DNA from 3 places in the Afipia sp. P52-10 genome. Region 3 is predicted to be linked to each of the others. Evidence: riboswitches for the same ligand, from Rfam matches in the RefSeq annotation. Region 3 holds a riboswitch; each other region holds the start of a gene.

Region 1 (5,452 bases), on a different contig from region 3:
ATGTATTGCCCCGGCCCGGCCTTGCGCTGGACCACGGTTCCAGCGATCGGCGCATAGACGGTCGCGCTGGAGGAAACGATGCCGGTGGCGCGGAAGTTATCGATCTCGGCCTCCGACTTTCCGATCAGACGAAGCCTGTTGCGGGCCGCCTCCAGAGCGGTTCGCGCAGACCGCAGATCGTTCTCGGCAGCGGCCGCATCCGCCTGGGCCTGCTGCCAATCCTTTTGCGCGATGGCCTTGGCGTCAAACAGATCGTGCAGCCGCCGCTCGACGGACTGCGCCAGCTTGAGTTGCGTCGTCGCCTTGTTGAAGGCTGCGAGCGCAGCGATGAAATCATTTTGAGTTTGAACGGAATCCGCGGCTTCGACGATGAAGAGAGGCTGTCCCACTTCAACCTTGTCGCCCGGTCCCACGAGCAGCTTCGAGATCCGTCCGGCGAACGGCGAAAAGACCGGCGTCGCGCGGTCCTCATCGACCGCGATCTTCCCTTCCGTCACATGCTCGGCGCGGAAGACTTCCGATTTGACTTCGCCAATCGACAGGGTCGCCCATTGCGTTTCGCTCGGGCGAAAAATGCCGGTGTCGCGCGTTGGCTGCGGAAGCGCGGTGGCAGTGGTCGGGCCGTTCCGACCGACACCGACGATCCACGCCACGATGAACACCGCCAGCGCCACCAGCACCAGCACGGCAGTCGGGCGAACGAAGCCGCGCTTTGTCCTGGCCGCAGCCTCCAGCGCCACTTCCGTCCCTTCAGTTTTTTCCTGCAAACCCAGCACAGCAACCTTCCAGACCAGTCGTCGCCGCAGCCAGACACCCGTCAGCGCGGCAATTGCGATCTCTTTAGATCGCAATTGCCATGCCAGACCTGCGCGCTTGGAGGGGGAAATTAAATCAGCGGTTTCAGATATTTGCGAGAACCGAGCCGTACGCCGCCGGAGCTAGTTGGCGGATTTCCGCCCATTTGGAGCCACTCGTCGGCGGTCAGCCGCCCACCGTGCACCTCGCCCGAAACGACTCGGACGGAAAGCCGCCAGCCGCACCATAGCCGGAGGGCAGTGCCTGCGGCTTCTGATTCGCCCCCACCTATGTTCGCCCCATCTTGGACATCGGGGACGCGCAAATGATAGTCCACCAGCCGGGCAACGGCTTGGCACTAGTGGCCTGGCGTTGAAAGCTACACGGACCTGAAGGGCAGATTTCGATCAAATGATTTGCGCATGTTCCCTGGGACACCTGACACCGACCATCGCGCGCACCAAACCCTCGCATATTCTCAGTTTGCTGTCGCCGAACCAGGACACACCCCGCATCATCGAATCCGGCAATGCCCAGACACTGCGTTTATCGTTCAACGATATCCGTGAGGCCCTGCCCAACCTGATCGTTCCCAGCACCGCTCTGATCCAACAGATCGTCAGCTTCAGCCGAAGCTGGCCTGCCGAACACCCGTTGCTGATCCATTGCTGGGCGGGCATCAGCCGTTCCAGTGCGGCCGCCTACATCATCGCCTGCGATCGCAATCCCGGTTACGAGGAGACGATTGCGGCAACGCTGCGTGCCCGCGCGCCGTTCGCCACTCCGAATTCGCTGATGATTGCCCTCGCCGACGCGTTTTTCGAGCGCGGCGGCCGCATGGTGGAGGCCATCGAACGCATCGGGCGCGGCGCTGACGCTTTCGAGGGCATGCCTTACACGCTGCCGATCGCCTGGCCGAACTAAGGCTGCGCCGCCCGCTCCTATCCGAGCACCGCAGCAACACCAAGCATGAAGCCGATCTCAAACACCTGCTCGACCGCGCCGAGGATGTCGCCCGTATAGCCGCCGACGAGACGCCGCGCGTGACGGCAGAGCCAGATCACGAGCAAACCACCAAGCGCGAGCCCCACCCCGCCCGCCAACGCGGAAAACGCCAGCAGTGGCAACAATCCCGCCAAGACGATAACCGCACCGAACGCGATTTCTCCCGCACGGATCGGCTGGCCGAGATAGCTCACCTTGGCCGACGCAGGATCTCCAATGTGATCCAAAGTGCGCAAGGCGATCATCGGCGGAAATCGTGCGGCGGTGTGGCATGCGATCAGCGCTGCCGCGCCGACTGGCTCAGCCAACGTCGCCAGCGCGCCGACGCGCAAGGCGATGCCCAATCCGACGGCCAGCACGCCATACACGCCGATGCGGCTGTCCTTCATGATGGCCAGCCGCGACGCCAACGTGGTTCCACCACCAAGGCCATCGGCCGTGTCGGACAACCCGTCTTCGTGCAAAGCGCCTGTCAAAGCAATGCTGGCAGTGGTCGCGAGCAGGGCCGGAACGATACCGCTCCAGACCATCCCGGTGAGAACGAAGATCAGCGCCGAGATGCAACCGACGAAGACACCGACGAGCGGAAAAAACTTCGCCGCCCGCAGCAGCCAGTCCTCGTCGAGCTTGCCCGGTGACCGCACCGGCACGCGCGTCAGAAACTGCACGGCGTTGAGGAAGCTCCGCATCCGTCTTCCTTCAGGAGCCGGCAGGCAATATGTCGGCAAGGTTGGCGACATCGGTCACCAGCCGAGCGGCGGCGCGTAACAGCGGCACCGCAAGCAGCGCACCGGTCCCTTCTCCGAGCCGCAAGCCCAGATCGAGCAGCGGCTCGGCCTGCAGCGCCTCTAGCAGCAAACGATGTCCCTGCTCCGCCGAGCGGTGTGCAAAGATGCAGTAGTCACGCGCTGCCGGGCAGAGCCTTATGGCGACCAGTGCCGCTGCCGTGGCGATGAAACCGTCCACCACAACAGGCCTGCGTTTTGAGGCAGCGCCGATGATCGCGCCGGCCATCATTGCAATCTCCAGCCCGCCAAACTCGACCAAAACACCGAAAGCATCCGCCACCGGCGTTCGTGCGGCAGCACGTTGCAGCACCGCGCGCTTGCGCGCCAGGCCGGCGATATCGTGCCCAGCTCCTTCGCCGATGCAATGATCAAGCGGGACACCTGTCAACCGATGCATGATCAGTGCGGACGATGCCGTGTTGCCGATGCCCATCTCACCGATACACAGAACATCCGTTCCGCCTGCGAGGATGTCGATCGCAATGTCGGCACCCGCCGCGAGCGCCTGGCGCGCCTGCTCGGGAGACATCGCAGGCTCTCGCGCTGCGTTCGCGGTGCCGCGGCGAACCTTCGCTTGAATGAGCTGAGGGTGCGGCTCGAGGTCTGCGGCAACGCCTGCATCGACAACGCGAATGTCCGCCCCACATGCCTTGGCGAAGGCATTGGCGCTAGCACGTCCCGACAGGAACAGCTGCACCATGGCGGCCGTGATGGCCGATGGGTAGCGCGATACGCCGTCCTCGTTGAGACCGTGATCGCCGGCGAACACCACGAGGGTCGCCCGATCGATCCGCGGTTGTGCCGGATGGCTGATCAACCCCAATTGGACAGCGAGCACTTCGATTCGCCCGAGCGAGCCGGGCGGCTTTGCCTTGCCGTCCACCGTCTGGCGCAAGGCTGCTTCCAGGCTTCGATCGACGGGCCCAACCTGCGGATGCTTCCACGCCGGCGGCAGTTCGGTTTCAACACTCATTGCATTCCCCTTCCCGCCCCTTGTGGCAGGAACGGTTGCGGGGTCAAGAGCAGATCGATCCCCCGCGCCGCAGTTGACCTGACAGCGCTTGGCCGATAGCGTCATCGGCGATGGTTCGCTCGTTAAAGGGCGATGAAAAGGGAAGCCGGTGCGGAGAGATCTCAAACCGGCGCTGCCCCCGCAACTGTAAGCGGTGAGTCCAACGCCATAGCCACTGGGAGTCCTGCGTGGGACACTCCTGGGAAGGCGGCAAGTGGGCCGTGACCCGTAAGCCAGGAGACCTGCCATCATCACCAGTGCTTTGGAGGCGTCGGGGCGGGGTGCACCGGACGGGAGCGCAAACGGCACCGCCGACGCGATCCAACAAAGCTCGCAGTCCGCTCCGGCGGACATGACGGAAGCATCTGATGGACCGCGACATCCCCATCGAAAAGGCCGGTGCGCACGATTCACGAGACGGCATCGTCGTTAGCATCTGTACGACATGCCGATCATCTTCGGATGACGGCACGCTCCCGGGACAGGCGCTGTTAGCAGCAACGCGCGCCGCAGTCGGTGAAACCGTCAATGTTACAGTCCGCGCCGTTCAGTGCCTCGGCGTCTGCAAGCGGCCCGCGACCGCCGCAATCACCGCTCCCGACGGCTACACGTTCATCTTCGGCGATCTACAGACGGCAAGCGGAGCCGCTGCCCTCGCCGCCTTCATCGAAGCCTATCCCCGCGCAACGTTTGGGCTGGTCCCCTGGCGTGAGCGCCCCGAGGTGCTGCGCCGCGGTCTGGTCGCCCGTATTCCGCCTGCGATCTGGTCTCCCGAGGATGGCGGGCCGCCCAAATGACCGCTCTGAAAACCACATTGGTCCTGGGTGGCGCTCGCTCCGGTAAATCCACCTTCGCAGAACAGCTCGTTCGCGACAGCGGCCTGCATGCCATCTATATCGCCACGGCAGCCGCTGGCGATGACGAGATGCGCGCGCGCATCGCTCAGCATCGTGCCCAGCGGGGCGATCGCTGGCGGACCGTCGAAGAGCCTCTCGAACTGGCCGCTGCCTGCTCCCGCGAAGGACGCCTCGGCAGTGTCATCCTGGTCGATTGTCTGACGCTCTGGCTTTCGAGTCTGATGCTGGGCGGCCACGACATCGTCTCGCACACCCAACAGCTCTGCGATTGGCTGGAAAACCCGATCTGCCCAACCGTGCTCGTGTCGAACGAAGTGGGCATGGGCCTCGTCCCCGATACGTCGCTTGGCCGGCGTTTTCGCGACGAGCAGGGCCGCCTCAACCAACGAATCGCAGCCTGCGCATCCGACGTCGTCTTCGTCGCCGCAGGCCTGCCGCTGTGGATCAAACGCCAATCGAGGAACTGAATATGACGCGCGTACCTGTCACCGTCCTAACCGGATTTCTGGGGGCCGGAAAAACGACATTGCTGCGGTCGCTCCTGACCCAAACGGACGGAAAGAAGATCGCGGTGATCGTCAATGAATTCGGCGATGCCGGTTTCGACGGCAGTCTCATCGAAGATTGCGGATCGAAGGCCTGCGCGGACGGCGACATCGTCGAGCTCAAGAACGGTTGCATCTGCTGCACCGTCGCCGATGATTTCATCCCGACGATGGACAAGCTGCTCTCGCGCGACCGCACGCTCGATGCGATCGTCATCGAGACCTCGGGCCTTGCCCTCCCGCAACCGCTCTTGAAGGCCTTTGCTTGGCCCGCCGTCCGCACTCGTGCGACCGTCGATGGCGTGGTGACGGTGGTGGATTCGCTGGCGCTGTCAGAAGGTCGGGTCGTTCTCGATGAAAGCGCGCTGGAGGCGCAACGTGAAACCGATCCCTCGCTGGATCACGAAGACCCGATCGAGGAAGTGTTCGAGGATCAACTCGCCTGCGCGG
Region 2 (5,452 bases), on a different contig from region 3:
GCACAATGATACGCTGCTCCTCCATCCCACCGCCAAACAGGGCCTGGATCACCGTCAACGGCGACAGCCTCACCGGACCGACGGCAAGCGAGACGACGGCGAGCACGGCCACGACCAGGCCGAGCTCGATCACCGTCTCCACCACCTGTCGACGCACCGGCGCCGTCACCATGAACCGCTCACTCCTGCATAAACCGCTGGTCCGGTTGTTCCATAGTTCAAAACTTCCTGATAGCGCTTATTCAGGATGTTCTCGCCACGCGCGAAGACTTTCCAACCGGATTCCAAACGATAATCCACATAGAGATCGACGCGGGCATAGGCGGCGAGCAGGCCCGCCTCGTTGGCGTTGCTGAAGCGATCCGACACGACGACGACACGGGGTTCGATCAGCCAGTTCGGCGTTGGCGTAAAGCTCACGGCAAAGCGTGCCGTGTGCTCCGGCCGGCGCGCCAACGTTCGGTTTGTGCGCAAGTCCTTGGCCCTGAGGTTCGTATACGCCGCTTTGAAGTGGACATAGGCTGGAATGATCTCCACATCGGCCGCCACTTCCAAGCCTGACGTTTCCGCGCGTGCGACGTTGAAATAACGCGAGGTTGCAGTGTCGAATTCGATCAGATCCCGGAAGCTGTTCGCAAACCCGGTGAGCGAAACATTGAGCCGGCCGCCGAACAGGCTCTGGTCAATGCCGGCATCGTAACCGAAGCTCTCCTCCGGATTGAGGTTGGGGTTGCCATAGATTGGAGCGTAGAGTTGGAACAGTGTCGGCGCCTTCGCACCTGTTCCCGCGCTGGCGCGCAGCTTGGTCCCGGTTTCATGAATCGCGTAAGCGGCCGTTGTGCGCCAGGTCGCGAAACGAGCCACATTCGCGACGTCATCGACACGTCCGCCAGCGGTGACGTTCAGCCGCTCGCCGATCGGCACCTGCCAAAGCGCAAACAGCGAACGGGTATCCTGCTTTGCATCGAGTGTGGCATTTCGCGGTCCGGGCACCGGCGACCGATTGGTCGCAAATGTCGCCGCTGTTTCATGTTCGGCTTTCGCGCCGTAGACCAGCGAGCCGAACTGATCCATCCGCAACGTCGCCTGATATTCGGCGCCCACACGATCGCCGGTGAAATCGGAGATGATGCGCGTCGTGTTTGCGGGCAGCATGTTGATGCGATACGTCGTTTCGTCAAAACTGCGCTCGTTACGATTGGCAAACACATTCAAGCTGTGGGTCCAGCGCCCGTCGAACGTGTCGAACGCAGTGCGGGCGTTCGCCTGGCTGAACCAGCGCGTCGACACCGACGGCGTATCGGGAAAGGCGCCAGTCGCCGCGTCGTAGTCGGACTTCAGGTAGGATGACAGGATACCGGCATCGAAACGAACGCCCTCACCCGCATCGTATCCTACCCGCGCCGAGCCTGCGATCCTGCCATATCCATCGCGCTCGAGATTTGGGAAGCGCGCCTCGATCGACGGAATGCGGTAGCCATAGCGCGAGAATCCATCGCTCCGCTGCAACGCGCCGTTCACCGCATACGACCACGGCCCTTGCGATCCGGATATGGCGCCCATGCCGGACGCCGTGCCGTAGCTGCCGCCTTCGATCGTCGCGCTGGCCCGTGCAGGGCCGCTTCCCTTGCGCGTAATGATATTGACCACACCGCCGATCGCATCGGAGCCGTAAAGCGCACTCTGCGGGCCGCGCAGCACCTCGATTCGTTCGATCGAGCCAGGCGCAAACATCGAGAAATCGAAATCGCCACTCGCATTGGACGGATCGTTGGCGCGCACGCCATCAATCAGCACCAATGTCTGCCCGGTGTTCGCTCCACGCAGGCGAACGCTCGTCGTTCCCCCCGGCCCTCCCGTCTCGCTCACATCGATACCGGGCACACTGCGAAGTGCGTCGACCAGCGAAGCGGAGTTCGTGGTCGCAAGCGTAGCACCGTCCACCACACTGATAGCACTGCCGGTTCGTTCCAGCGGGCTGGGTGTCCGGTCCGCAGTCACCACGACCTCGGACAGGGTCTGCGTCGATTGCGCGGATGCTCTTTCATTTGCGACCGCCAGCGGAATACAGCATAGCGCCGCAGCCAGAAGAGATTTTCTATGTTTCATTGACGTCCATCAGAAGGCGAATGATCGGCGGCATCCGGCACCGATCGAAGCTTGAAAACTCCTGTCGCCCGGTGCATCGATGGCGCCAAGAAATTGCATGCGTGTCACGGGCTCAATTCGTCAAGCGAACGCCGCCATAGACTGCAAAGCCGGGCCGTAGGAATCCGGTCGGATCTTCGTAGCGTTCGTCAAACAGGTTGTCGATGCGGGCGAAGACTTTCGCATATTCGTTGAGTCGATAATCCCCCGCCAGGTTGACGATCGTGAAGCCCGGCGCGGTGAGCCGCGGAATCGAGAAGTCGCGATTGCCGTCGATCCACGAACCGACATGCAACACCGTCGCCGAGACGGTCAGCGGATCGATCGGATTCCACGACGCGGTAACGCTCGCCTTGTGACGCGGCCGCCGCAGCAGTTCGAGATCGGTCATCGCGTCGATGGCCTTCGTATAGGTGTAATCGGCTCGGAGCCACAGCCGGTCGGCCGGTCTGATCGTGACGAACGCCTCGACACCCGACGTCTCCGCCTTGCCGACGTTGACGTTGGTACGCACCACATAGGGCACCGTGGTCACGATCCCCGTGCCGGAAATCAGATCCGTGATGTCGTTGTGAAAATAGGTCGCGCCCAAGCGCAGACGATTGTTGAACACCGGCTGCTCGAATCCGACGTCATAACCCAGACTCTTCTCCGGCCGGAGGTTCGGGTTCGCCACGAAGGTCGGGAGAAAATCGACAAAGAGCTGATTGAGGGTCGGCGCCTTGAAGCCCGAACCGTAACTCGCTTTCAGCTTGGTTTCCGTCACCGGCAGGATCACCGCCGGCGCAACACGAAATGTGGTCGCATCTCCGAAACGTTCGTTGATATCGTGCCGCACATTGCTGACCACGAAGAAGCGCTCGGAAAATTGCGATTGCAACTGGGCATAAACGCCGGTGTTCGAATTGTCGGCCTTCACCGCCGACGCATGCATCGTTTCAATCTCATGCTCGGCACCCGTGACCAGCGTCTGCCCCGGCATCAGCAGGGCGACACCGCGCCAATCGACTTTCGTGCGCGTGCCGGTGTCGACCGTCGGAATGGATGTCGGAGTGAGCTTGTTCTCGTTCCAGTGGTCGGTGTAGTTCACGCCGAAGTAGTTCGTGAACCGCCCGTCGAATCCCGTCCACACAGCCTCGCCACGGGTAAAGAACTGTTTGACGTGACGGCTGCTCTGCACTCCGCTCGGAACGCCCGCATATGTCGGCGGCAGGAACTCGTCGCCTGTGTATCTCAGCTCGCCTTCGGTGTAACGGCCGACATAGTTGAGGCGGAAGCTGTCGCTGATGTCGAGACCGAGCTTCGTCGATGCGGTCACGTTGTCATAGGCGTCGCCGATCGCGCGCCGCCCCGGCGGTAGCAGGTTCGGCGGCGTCACCGGTATATTGGTCGACCGAAAATGCGAAACATTGAAGGCATAGTCAAAGTTTGATTGTGAACCGCTGAGGCCCGCCGCCTGGTTGAACGTGCCGAACGAGCCTCCTTCCAGCAGTCCGGTCACCTTCGCCGGACCTTTGCCGCGCTTGGTGGTGATCGAGATCACCCCGCCGATCGCATCCGCACCATAGAGGCCGCTCTGAGGTCCGCGCAGAACCTCGATGCGCTCAATGTCGGTGGTCAGCAGCTGGCCGAGGTCGAACGAGCGATTGGGATTGCTCGGATCACTGACGTCGATGCCATCGATCAGCACCTTGGTATGATTGGAGTTGGTGCCGCGCATGAAAATTGAGGTCTGACTGCCAGCGCCACCGGCCTGCACGATGTTGAGTCCCGGCACCGTGGCGAGCACATCCGGCACGGTCCTGCGCTGATCACGCTCGATCTCCTCGGCGGTGATAACGGTGACGGAGCTTGCCACCTGGTCTTGCGGCGTCGGCAAGCCGGTCGGGCTGACGACGATCGTCGGCAGCACGTTTGATGGCTCGGGTTGTTGTGCAAACACCGGCGAAACGCCGGCGGTCAAAAGCGCAAAGCATGACGCCGACAACAGAAGTCGTCGCGCCTTCGGCAGATGATGAAAAGACATAACAATAAGGACCTCAGCGGCAGCGTGTGGCACGTCACCGCGAACGAAGTCCTTCACCACTGTGACAGACAGCGGATTCGGCACCTACCGACGCACCCCGATCGATATGCTCGCGTGTGACCACGTCCGACGGCAGGTCTCCTGGCTCACGGATCAGTATCCACCGCCGCCTTCCCGGAAAGGTCCTTTCCAGTGGCCTTTTGGCGATAGATTCACCGCTCACAGTTGCGGGGGCAGCCGCAGCATCGCCGTGTGCTCAGTGTCGGAGCGTTCGGCTTCTGCGTTCCCGTTTAATCCCCAAGGGGAACCGTCGCGACGGACTATAGGTAATCGACTTTAACCTGTCAAACGCCCGCGGAGACAGTGCGAGCGCAGCGCGGCGGTGTGTGATAATTTAGAGACATCGCAAATGGCCCACGCTGAGATCCGCCGGATCGCATGGGCCATCGCAACGTTCGTCGATCAGGCCGCTTCGTCAGCGCGGCGCCATTTCGGAAACGGATCGCTGAGCTTCGACCACGCCTTGATGTTCATCCCGGGCTCCCCCGCGACGAGGCATGCATCGAGCCGCGCGCGGATGGCCTGTTCATCCATATCCGTGCCGATGAAGACGATCTCCTGGCGGCGATCACCGTAAAGCGCGTTCCAATTCTTCTTCAACGTCTGGCGCCAGTATGGATCGCTGGGCCAGCGCTCCACGGGAATGTTCGCCCACCAGAATCCCATTCCTTCAGTCTTGACGATCGCGCCGGCCTGGCTGAGTTCGCCCACCCAGTCCGGACGCGTCGCAATCCAGAAATGGCCCTTGGCTCGGATCACCCCGCCCCAACTCTCACGCAAAAAACGATGCAGCTTCTCCGGTTCGAACGGACGCTGCGCGCGGTAGACGAAATTCCGGATGCCGTACTCCTCGGTCTCCGGAACATGGTCGGCGAAGCCATAGAGCTCCTTGTACCAAAGCGGATTCGCCTGCGCCTTCTCGAAATCGAAACGACCCGTGTCCAGCACGCGTTCGAGCGGCACCTTCGAATAGCTGGTTTCGATCAAGTCGGCAGACGGATTCAGCGCACGAATGATCTTGCGCGCTGCATCGCGCTGTGCAGGGGTCGCATCGCCGACCTTGTTGAGGATCACCACATCGGCGAATTCGATCTGCTCGACGAGGAGATCGACGAGCGTACGCCGGTCGTCGTCGCCCAGCGCTTCGCCGCGCTGCTTGAGGAAATCGGTCGAGGCGTAATCCTTCAACAGGTTCACCGCATCGACCACTGTCACCAT
Region 3 (5,452 bases):
GCGGGTGGCTTGCGAAGGCGATTGCGCTTGCGTCCACCGCCATCCTGCTGGCGACCCCGGTCAATCCGCTGCTCCTGCTCTTCGGCGGCGGCTTGACGTTTGTTGCAGTACAGACGCTCATGCCCATGGTCTGAGCTGAATAACGCAAGGACTGGAACGGATGGGTCTCTCGGCGTGTTGATTGCGGCTCGCGCGGCCGCCATGCGCTTGCCGCGACTGGCGGCCTTGTCATGATCGCGCTAGCTAGAATCACAGCCGCGCAGCGGCCTGCGGCTGGAACAGAGGAAGGAAGCCACACCATGGAGATCACGCGAAATGGTTCGCAGCCGTCGCGCAAGGGGCCGGCGGAATACTTCACCGGCACGGTGCGGATCGATCCGCTGTTCCAGGCTGCGGCTCCCGCGCGGGTCGGTGGTGCGAACGTAACGTTTGAGCCTGGCGCGCGCACTGCTTGGCACACCCATCCGCTCGGGCAGACCTTGATCGTCACAGCCGGTTGCGGCTGGGTCCAGCGTGAAGGCGGTCCAGTGGAAGAGGTCCGGCCAGGCGACGTGGTCTGGTTTCCGCCTGGCGAGAAACACTGGCACGGTGCGACGCCGACGACGGCGATGACGCATGTCGCCATTCATGAAACCCTCGACGGCAAGAACGTCGATTGGCTGGACAAGGTCAGCGACGAGCAATACCGGCGCTGATCGCGCTCATGCGCCGAGCCTCCAGCGGGGATGCCGAGGCATTCGTCGATCAGTTTGCGCACCCGCGCGTATATGATGACAGGCTGTTCGGATCGAGAGCCATCGCGGAGCCTTGATTGAGGCACTGTATAGTCCGCTCGCTGAACGAATCCAGGTTCGGTTGGGCGACGACATTTGGCGTCGGACTGACGATCTGCGTTTGCGGTGACGGCTGTGACAGCGGAGAGGGTTGGGGCAGCGGGATCGGCTGTACCACACCCGTTGACGATGATGTCTGGGCTATCGCAGGACCGCCCAAAAGCGCTGATATTGTCATGCCGGCAAACAATAGCCGTGGCATCGGGATTGGCGTGAGCATGGTGACCTCCGTCCGTTCGAAGAGAAGCCTTGATCGAGGCGCATTGAAGGTGGTCCTCTACTGTGTCGAAACGGCGAAGCCATCCGTGCCGCAAAGCCAACTTATCGTGAAGCGCGTTTGCCTGGTTGGACTCATCTATATTTGATGCTTGCCAATCGCTAGCGCGTTCGTCGCCGGTCTATGCTGAAGTGACGGGGTGCGGTGCCGCATGGGTGTCGTCCGCGTGGTGTGCTCGGTCCTGGAGCGGATAAGGATGACAATGTTGCGATCGATGTCTTTGGTTATCGTTCGGCGCAGCGCTTGTGTTCGCCGCCTTTGATCCGGCGCTGGCTCGCGGTGACCGCGATCATGGGATGGCGTCCTTGCATGCGACAGCCGGTCATGGCGCGCATGCAGGGCGGAGCGGCGGTCGCCACGGCAACGGCCCATACACGCAGCCGTCGTCCGAAGAATTCGACAGCCTACTTTCGAGCAAGCTCAAGAGCATCGGCCGCGGCTGCTGATAGTCGCAAGGGGCTATCCCGACTTTGTCCCACAGGCCGCTGGCCTGTCGATTGACAAGCCATGCAGCGGCTACGTACTGTGCAAACCGACGGTTCCCGCAAGGGATTAATCGGGAATGCGGTGCGGAGCTTGCCTCCAAAGCCGCGGCTGCCCCCGCAACTGTAAGCGGCGAGTGTCTTGCCTTGAATGCCACTGGATTTCATCCGGGAAGGCGGCAGGAGCGACGACCCGCGAGCCAGGAGACCTGCCGTCAGCCATGGTCGCGCGCGGGCGTATCGGTCGGGGTGAATCGATGCGGGCTTTCTCTCTTCGGCATTTGTGTATGCCTGGAAGACGGCCTCTCGCGGTGACGTGTCACGTTTGCCGCGGGTGGGCCTTGTCTCGTTTGTTTGCACGAACATGAATGGTTGTCCGTCTTGCGGTGTCCGCGTGTGGGTTGAGCCATGCGCGGAGAGGATCGCGGAACCTGTCTGACGTAAGGGCCGTCTGACGCAGGTTGTGCGCTTGGGGTTGGAAGATCAATGAGTTGTAAGAGACCTGTGGGTTTGCGGGGCGTTACTTCGCGCATGCTAACGTCGGCAGCGCTGGCGGCCATGCTCACGAGTCCAGTGCTGGCGCAGCGCGCGAGCGAACAGTTGCCGCCGCTGGTGGTTGATAGCGATGCGGTTCGTGACGACAGCAAGGGCTATGTCGTCCGCCGCACCGACACGGCAACCAAGACCGATACGCCGCTGTTGAAGCTGCCGCGGTCGGTCTCCACTGTGACCGCGAAAGAGGTTGAGGACCGCGGTGCGCAGACGGTGCAGGAGGCGTTGAATTACACTGCGGGCGTGAGCACCTATTTTCGCCAAGGCAATCTCACGCGCGAATACAATCGCGTGCGCGGGTTCGAGGCGTTTCAGTTTCTCGACGGGCTGAAGCTGCATGACAGCAGCTGGGGTTATGAGGTTTACGGCTTGGAGCGCGTCGATGTGCTGAAGGGACCGGCCTCCACCCTGTATGGCCAGGGCAGCCCCGGCGGCCTGATCAATCTCACCAGCAAGCGGCCGACCGATACACCGTTTCGCGAGTTCATGCTGCGCACCGGCAGCTACGGACGTCTCGAAGGTGGTTTCGACGTCGGCGGGCCGGTGAATGCAGATAAATCGGTGCTATATCGGCTGGTGGGGCTTGGCCGGTTCGGCGACGGTCAGATCGATTACACCCGCAACGAGCGGGTCTATTTTGCGCCATCGGTGACGGTGCGCAACGACCAGACCAGCCTCACCATTCTCGCGCACTACCAGTACGATCCGAAGCTGACGGTGCTGCAGCCCTTGCCGCGGGTCGGCACCATTCTGCCCGGTGCGAATGGTCAATACATTTCGCGCAAGTTGTTCCTGGGTGAACCGGCCTATCACAACACCTCGAAGGAAACGGCCCGGATCGGCTACGAGTTCAATCATCGCTTCAATGAGGTGTTCTCGTTCCAGCAGAATCTAGCCTATCAGAACATCGACATTCAGCTCAAGGAGGTGCAGAGCCGCGGCGCGCTGGTTGGCAACAGTGTGGTGAGGCAGATGACCTATCAGCCGTACCAGATCGATCTGTTCCAGGTCGATAACCGGCTGAAGGCGGACTTCAACACCGGGCCGTTCCGGCATCACATGCTGTTCGGCGTCGATTACTCGCTCTCGCCGAACGACCAGGGCACGGCGGTCAATCGTGCCTCGCAATATCTCCTGAACCTCTATGACCCCGTCTACGGTCAACCGCTCGCTGCCAATTCGCTCACCCAGAAGCGCTATCAGGTGCAGCGTCAGACTGGCATCTATGTGCAGGATCGAATCGAGGTCGGCGGCTTCACGGTGATCGGCGGCGTACGCGGGGACTGGGCCAGCCTCGACCAAAAGACGAAGGTGCTGAACACGGCCACCGGCCAGTTCAGTGAACCGGACTGGACGCCGAAACGCGACCGCGCCTCGACTGTTCATGGCGGTCTTATTTACGCGTTTCAGTCCGGAGTGGCCCCCTATGTGAGCTACTCGGAATCGTTTGCACCGGTCTCCGGTGCGGACGTCACGGGTAAGCCGTTCGATCCGAGCACCGGCGAGCAAATCGAGGCCGGTATCCGGTATCTGCCACCGCACTTGAACCTGCTCGTCAGCGGTGCGGTGTTCGATATCACCCAGCGCAATCTTTTGACCGTAGACCTGAAGAATCCCGGATTTGCCGTGCAGACCCAGGAAATCCGTGCGCGGGGGGCGGAGATCGAGTTCAAGACCACGAACCTGCATGGGTTCAATGTCGTCGCTGGTTACATTTACCTCGATCCGACCGTGACCAAGACCAACACCGCGGGTGGTGTCGGCAAGGATCCGGCAGGCATGGCGCGGCATCAGGCATCGCTGTGGGGCACGTACACGTTCGATGACGCCACCACGTTGAAGGGCCTGACTGTCGGCGGCGGCGTCCGTTATGTCGGTGCCTCGTTCGGCGATGCGCTGAATACGTTTGCGGTGCCGTCGTTTACGTTGTTCGATGCGACGCTTCGCTATCAGCTTGGCGTGCTCACGGCGTCGCTGGCTGGCTGGGATGTCTCGATCAACGCCAAGAACATTGCCGACAAGCGTTATGTCGGTGTGTGCGAGGATGCATTGAACTGCTACTACGGGGCAGGGCGCATCATCGAAGGCGCCGTGCGCGTGCGCTTCTGAGGCATCATGCGGGATGTATTCGGCGAGATAGAGGTCTTGACGAAGGGGGCTTATGCTCCCTTCGCTGGCTATCTCGCTGGTCCCGACGATGACCGTCCGTCAGTGCCTGCCACCGCGCTGCTGGATGCCGAAATGCAGGGGGCGATCCATGATCGTTTCGCCAAGCGGTTTGCCCGTTTCGATCGCCGGGCAACGTTGTCGATCTGGATGAAGTGGCACCTCAATGTGGTGCTGCCGCCGCTTCTGCTGGCGGACGTGCTGTTGGCGTGGCGCTTGCCGCTGGCGTTGGGTGAAGTCCGTTTCGTCATCGGCGACGACGTCAGAACCGTGGCGCTGAAGTGCGGAGGCGGCGGGTGCCCGTGCGTGACTGCCGATCCGTTCGCACGCTTCGAGCAGCTTGTGTTCGGACACTTCACGCCGTTCGTGGCGCTGCTGGCCGCACGCACGGGGCTGACGAAACGTGTGCTGTGGAGCAATGTCGGCAACACGTTCGAAGCGATGCTGCGGCGGATCGAGGAGGTTTCCGGCGGTTCGAAGCGACTTGTGGCAGCGGATCACCTGCTGGCGGCGCCTTGCTGGCCGGACGGCCGTCTCAACCCGATCTTCCGGGCCGTACATTACATTGACGAGGAGCGCAGCCACGAGCACCGGCGGCGCAAGGTCTGCTGCCTGCAATATCGCCTGCCGGATCGCCGCTTCTGCAAGGCTTGCCCGATCGAGGATGCGCGGGAGGCCGCTGTTGGCTGCTGACTCGGCACCTGCATATCGTGCCGTGCTTCCGCTGTTGCGCGAGGCTGCGAAGATTGCGGCGCTGTACTTCCGCTCCAGCGAACGCTGGGTCGCGTGGGGGCTGCTTGCCTGCGTGATTGCGGCACAGCTTCTCTTGGTGGCCGTTGCCGTGGTTGAGAATTACTGGCGCAACGCATTCTTCCAGGCGCTGCAGGAGCGGAACTGGGATGCGTTTATCTATCAGTTCTGGGTATTCTGCGTCCTTGGCATTGGCTTCGTGCTGGGTGGGGTCTATCAGCGCTATTTCGCGCAGTGGCTGACGATCCGCTGGCGGCAGTGGTTGACGGCGCGTCTGCTGGCGCATTGGCTCGACGGGGCCGTGCATTATCGCGCGTCTCTCGCCGCCGATGGGATCGACAATCCCGACCAGCGCCTGTCAGAAGACATCCGCAATTTCATCGAACAGGTCC

What was found. A riboswitch is a leader RNA that binds a small molecule or an ion and turns the genes downstream of it on or off. The one in region 3 is predicted to bind cobalamin.
Region 1: it holds a riboswitch for cobalamin, as region 3 does, so the genes downstream of both, X566_RS16360 (DUF1636 domain-containing protein) here and X566_RS14115 (TonB-dependent siderophore receptor) in region 3, are expected to answer to the same signal.
Region 2: it holds a riboswitch for cobalamin, as region 3 does, so the genes downstream of both, X566_RS16420 (TonB-dependent siderophore receptor) here and X566_RS14115 (TonB-dependent siderophore receptor) in region 3, are expected to answer to the same signal.

The regions. Positions count from the first base shown of each region.
Region 1 covers NZ_AZSJ01000004.1:322,664-328,115, forward strand. Annotated here, with positions in the region: gene X566_RS16340 (efflux RND transporter periplasmic adaptor subunit) at 1-734, opposite strand, end outside; gene X566_RS16345 (tyrosine phosphatase family protein) at 1,207-1,719, shown strand; gene X566_RS16350 (adenosylcobinamide-GDP ribazoletransferase) at 1,737-2,489, opposite strand; gene cobT (nicotinate-nucleotide--dimethylbenzimidazole phosphoribosyltransferase) at 2,500-3,561, opposite strand; cobalamin riboswitch at 3,656-3,865, shown strand; gene X566_RS16360 (DUF1636 domain-containing protein) at 3,969-4,397, shown strand; gene cobU (bifunctional adenosylcobinamide kinase/adenosylcobinamide-phosphate guanylyltransferase) at 4,394-4,924, shown strand; gene cobW (cobalamin biosynthesis protein CobW) at 4,927-5,452, shown strand, end outside.
Region 2 covers NZ_AZSJ01000004.1:338,889-344,340, forward strand. Annotated here, with positions in the region: gene X566_RS16410 (iron ABC transporter permease) at 1-172, opposite strand, end outside; gene X566_RS16415 (TonB-dependent siderophore receptor) at 166-2,109, opposite strand; gene X566_RS16420 (TonB-dependent siderophore receptor) at 2,222-4,060, opposite strand; cobalamin riboswitch at 4,288-4,501, opposite strand; gene zigA (zinc metallochaperone GTPase ZigA) at 4,637-5,452, opposite strand, start outside.
Region 3 covers NZ_AZSJ01000003.1:2,731,150-2,736,601, forward strand. Annotated here, with positions in the region: gene X566_RS14100 (chromate transporter) at 1-134, shown strand, start outside; gene X566_RS14105 (cupin domain-containing protein) at 300-695, shown strand; cobalamin riboswitch at 1,630-1,824, shown strand; gene X566_RS14115 (TonB-dependent siderophore receptor) at 2,151-4,253, shown strand; gene fhuF (siderophore-iron reductase FhuF) at 4,260-5,003, shown strand; gene X566_RS14125 (ABC transporter ATP-binding protein/permease) at 4,993-5,452, shown strand, end outside.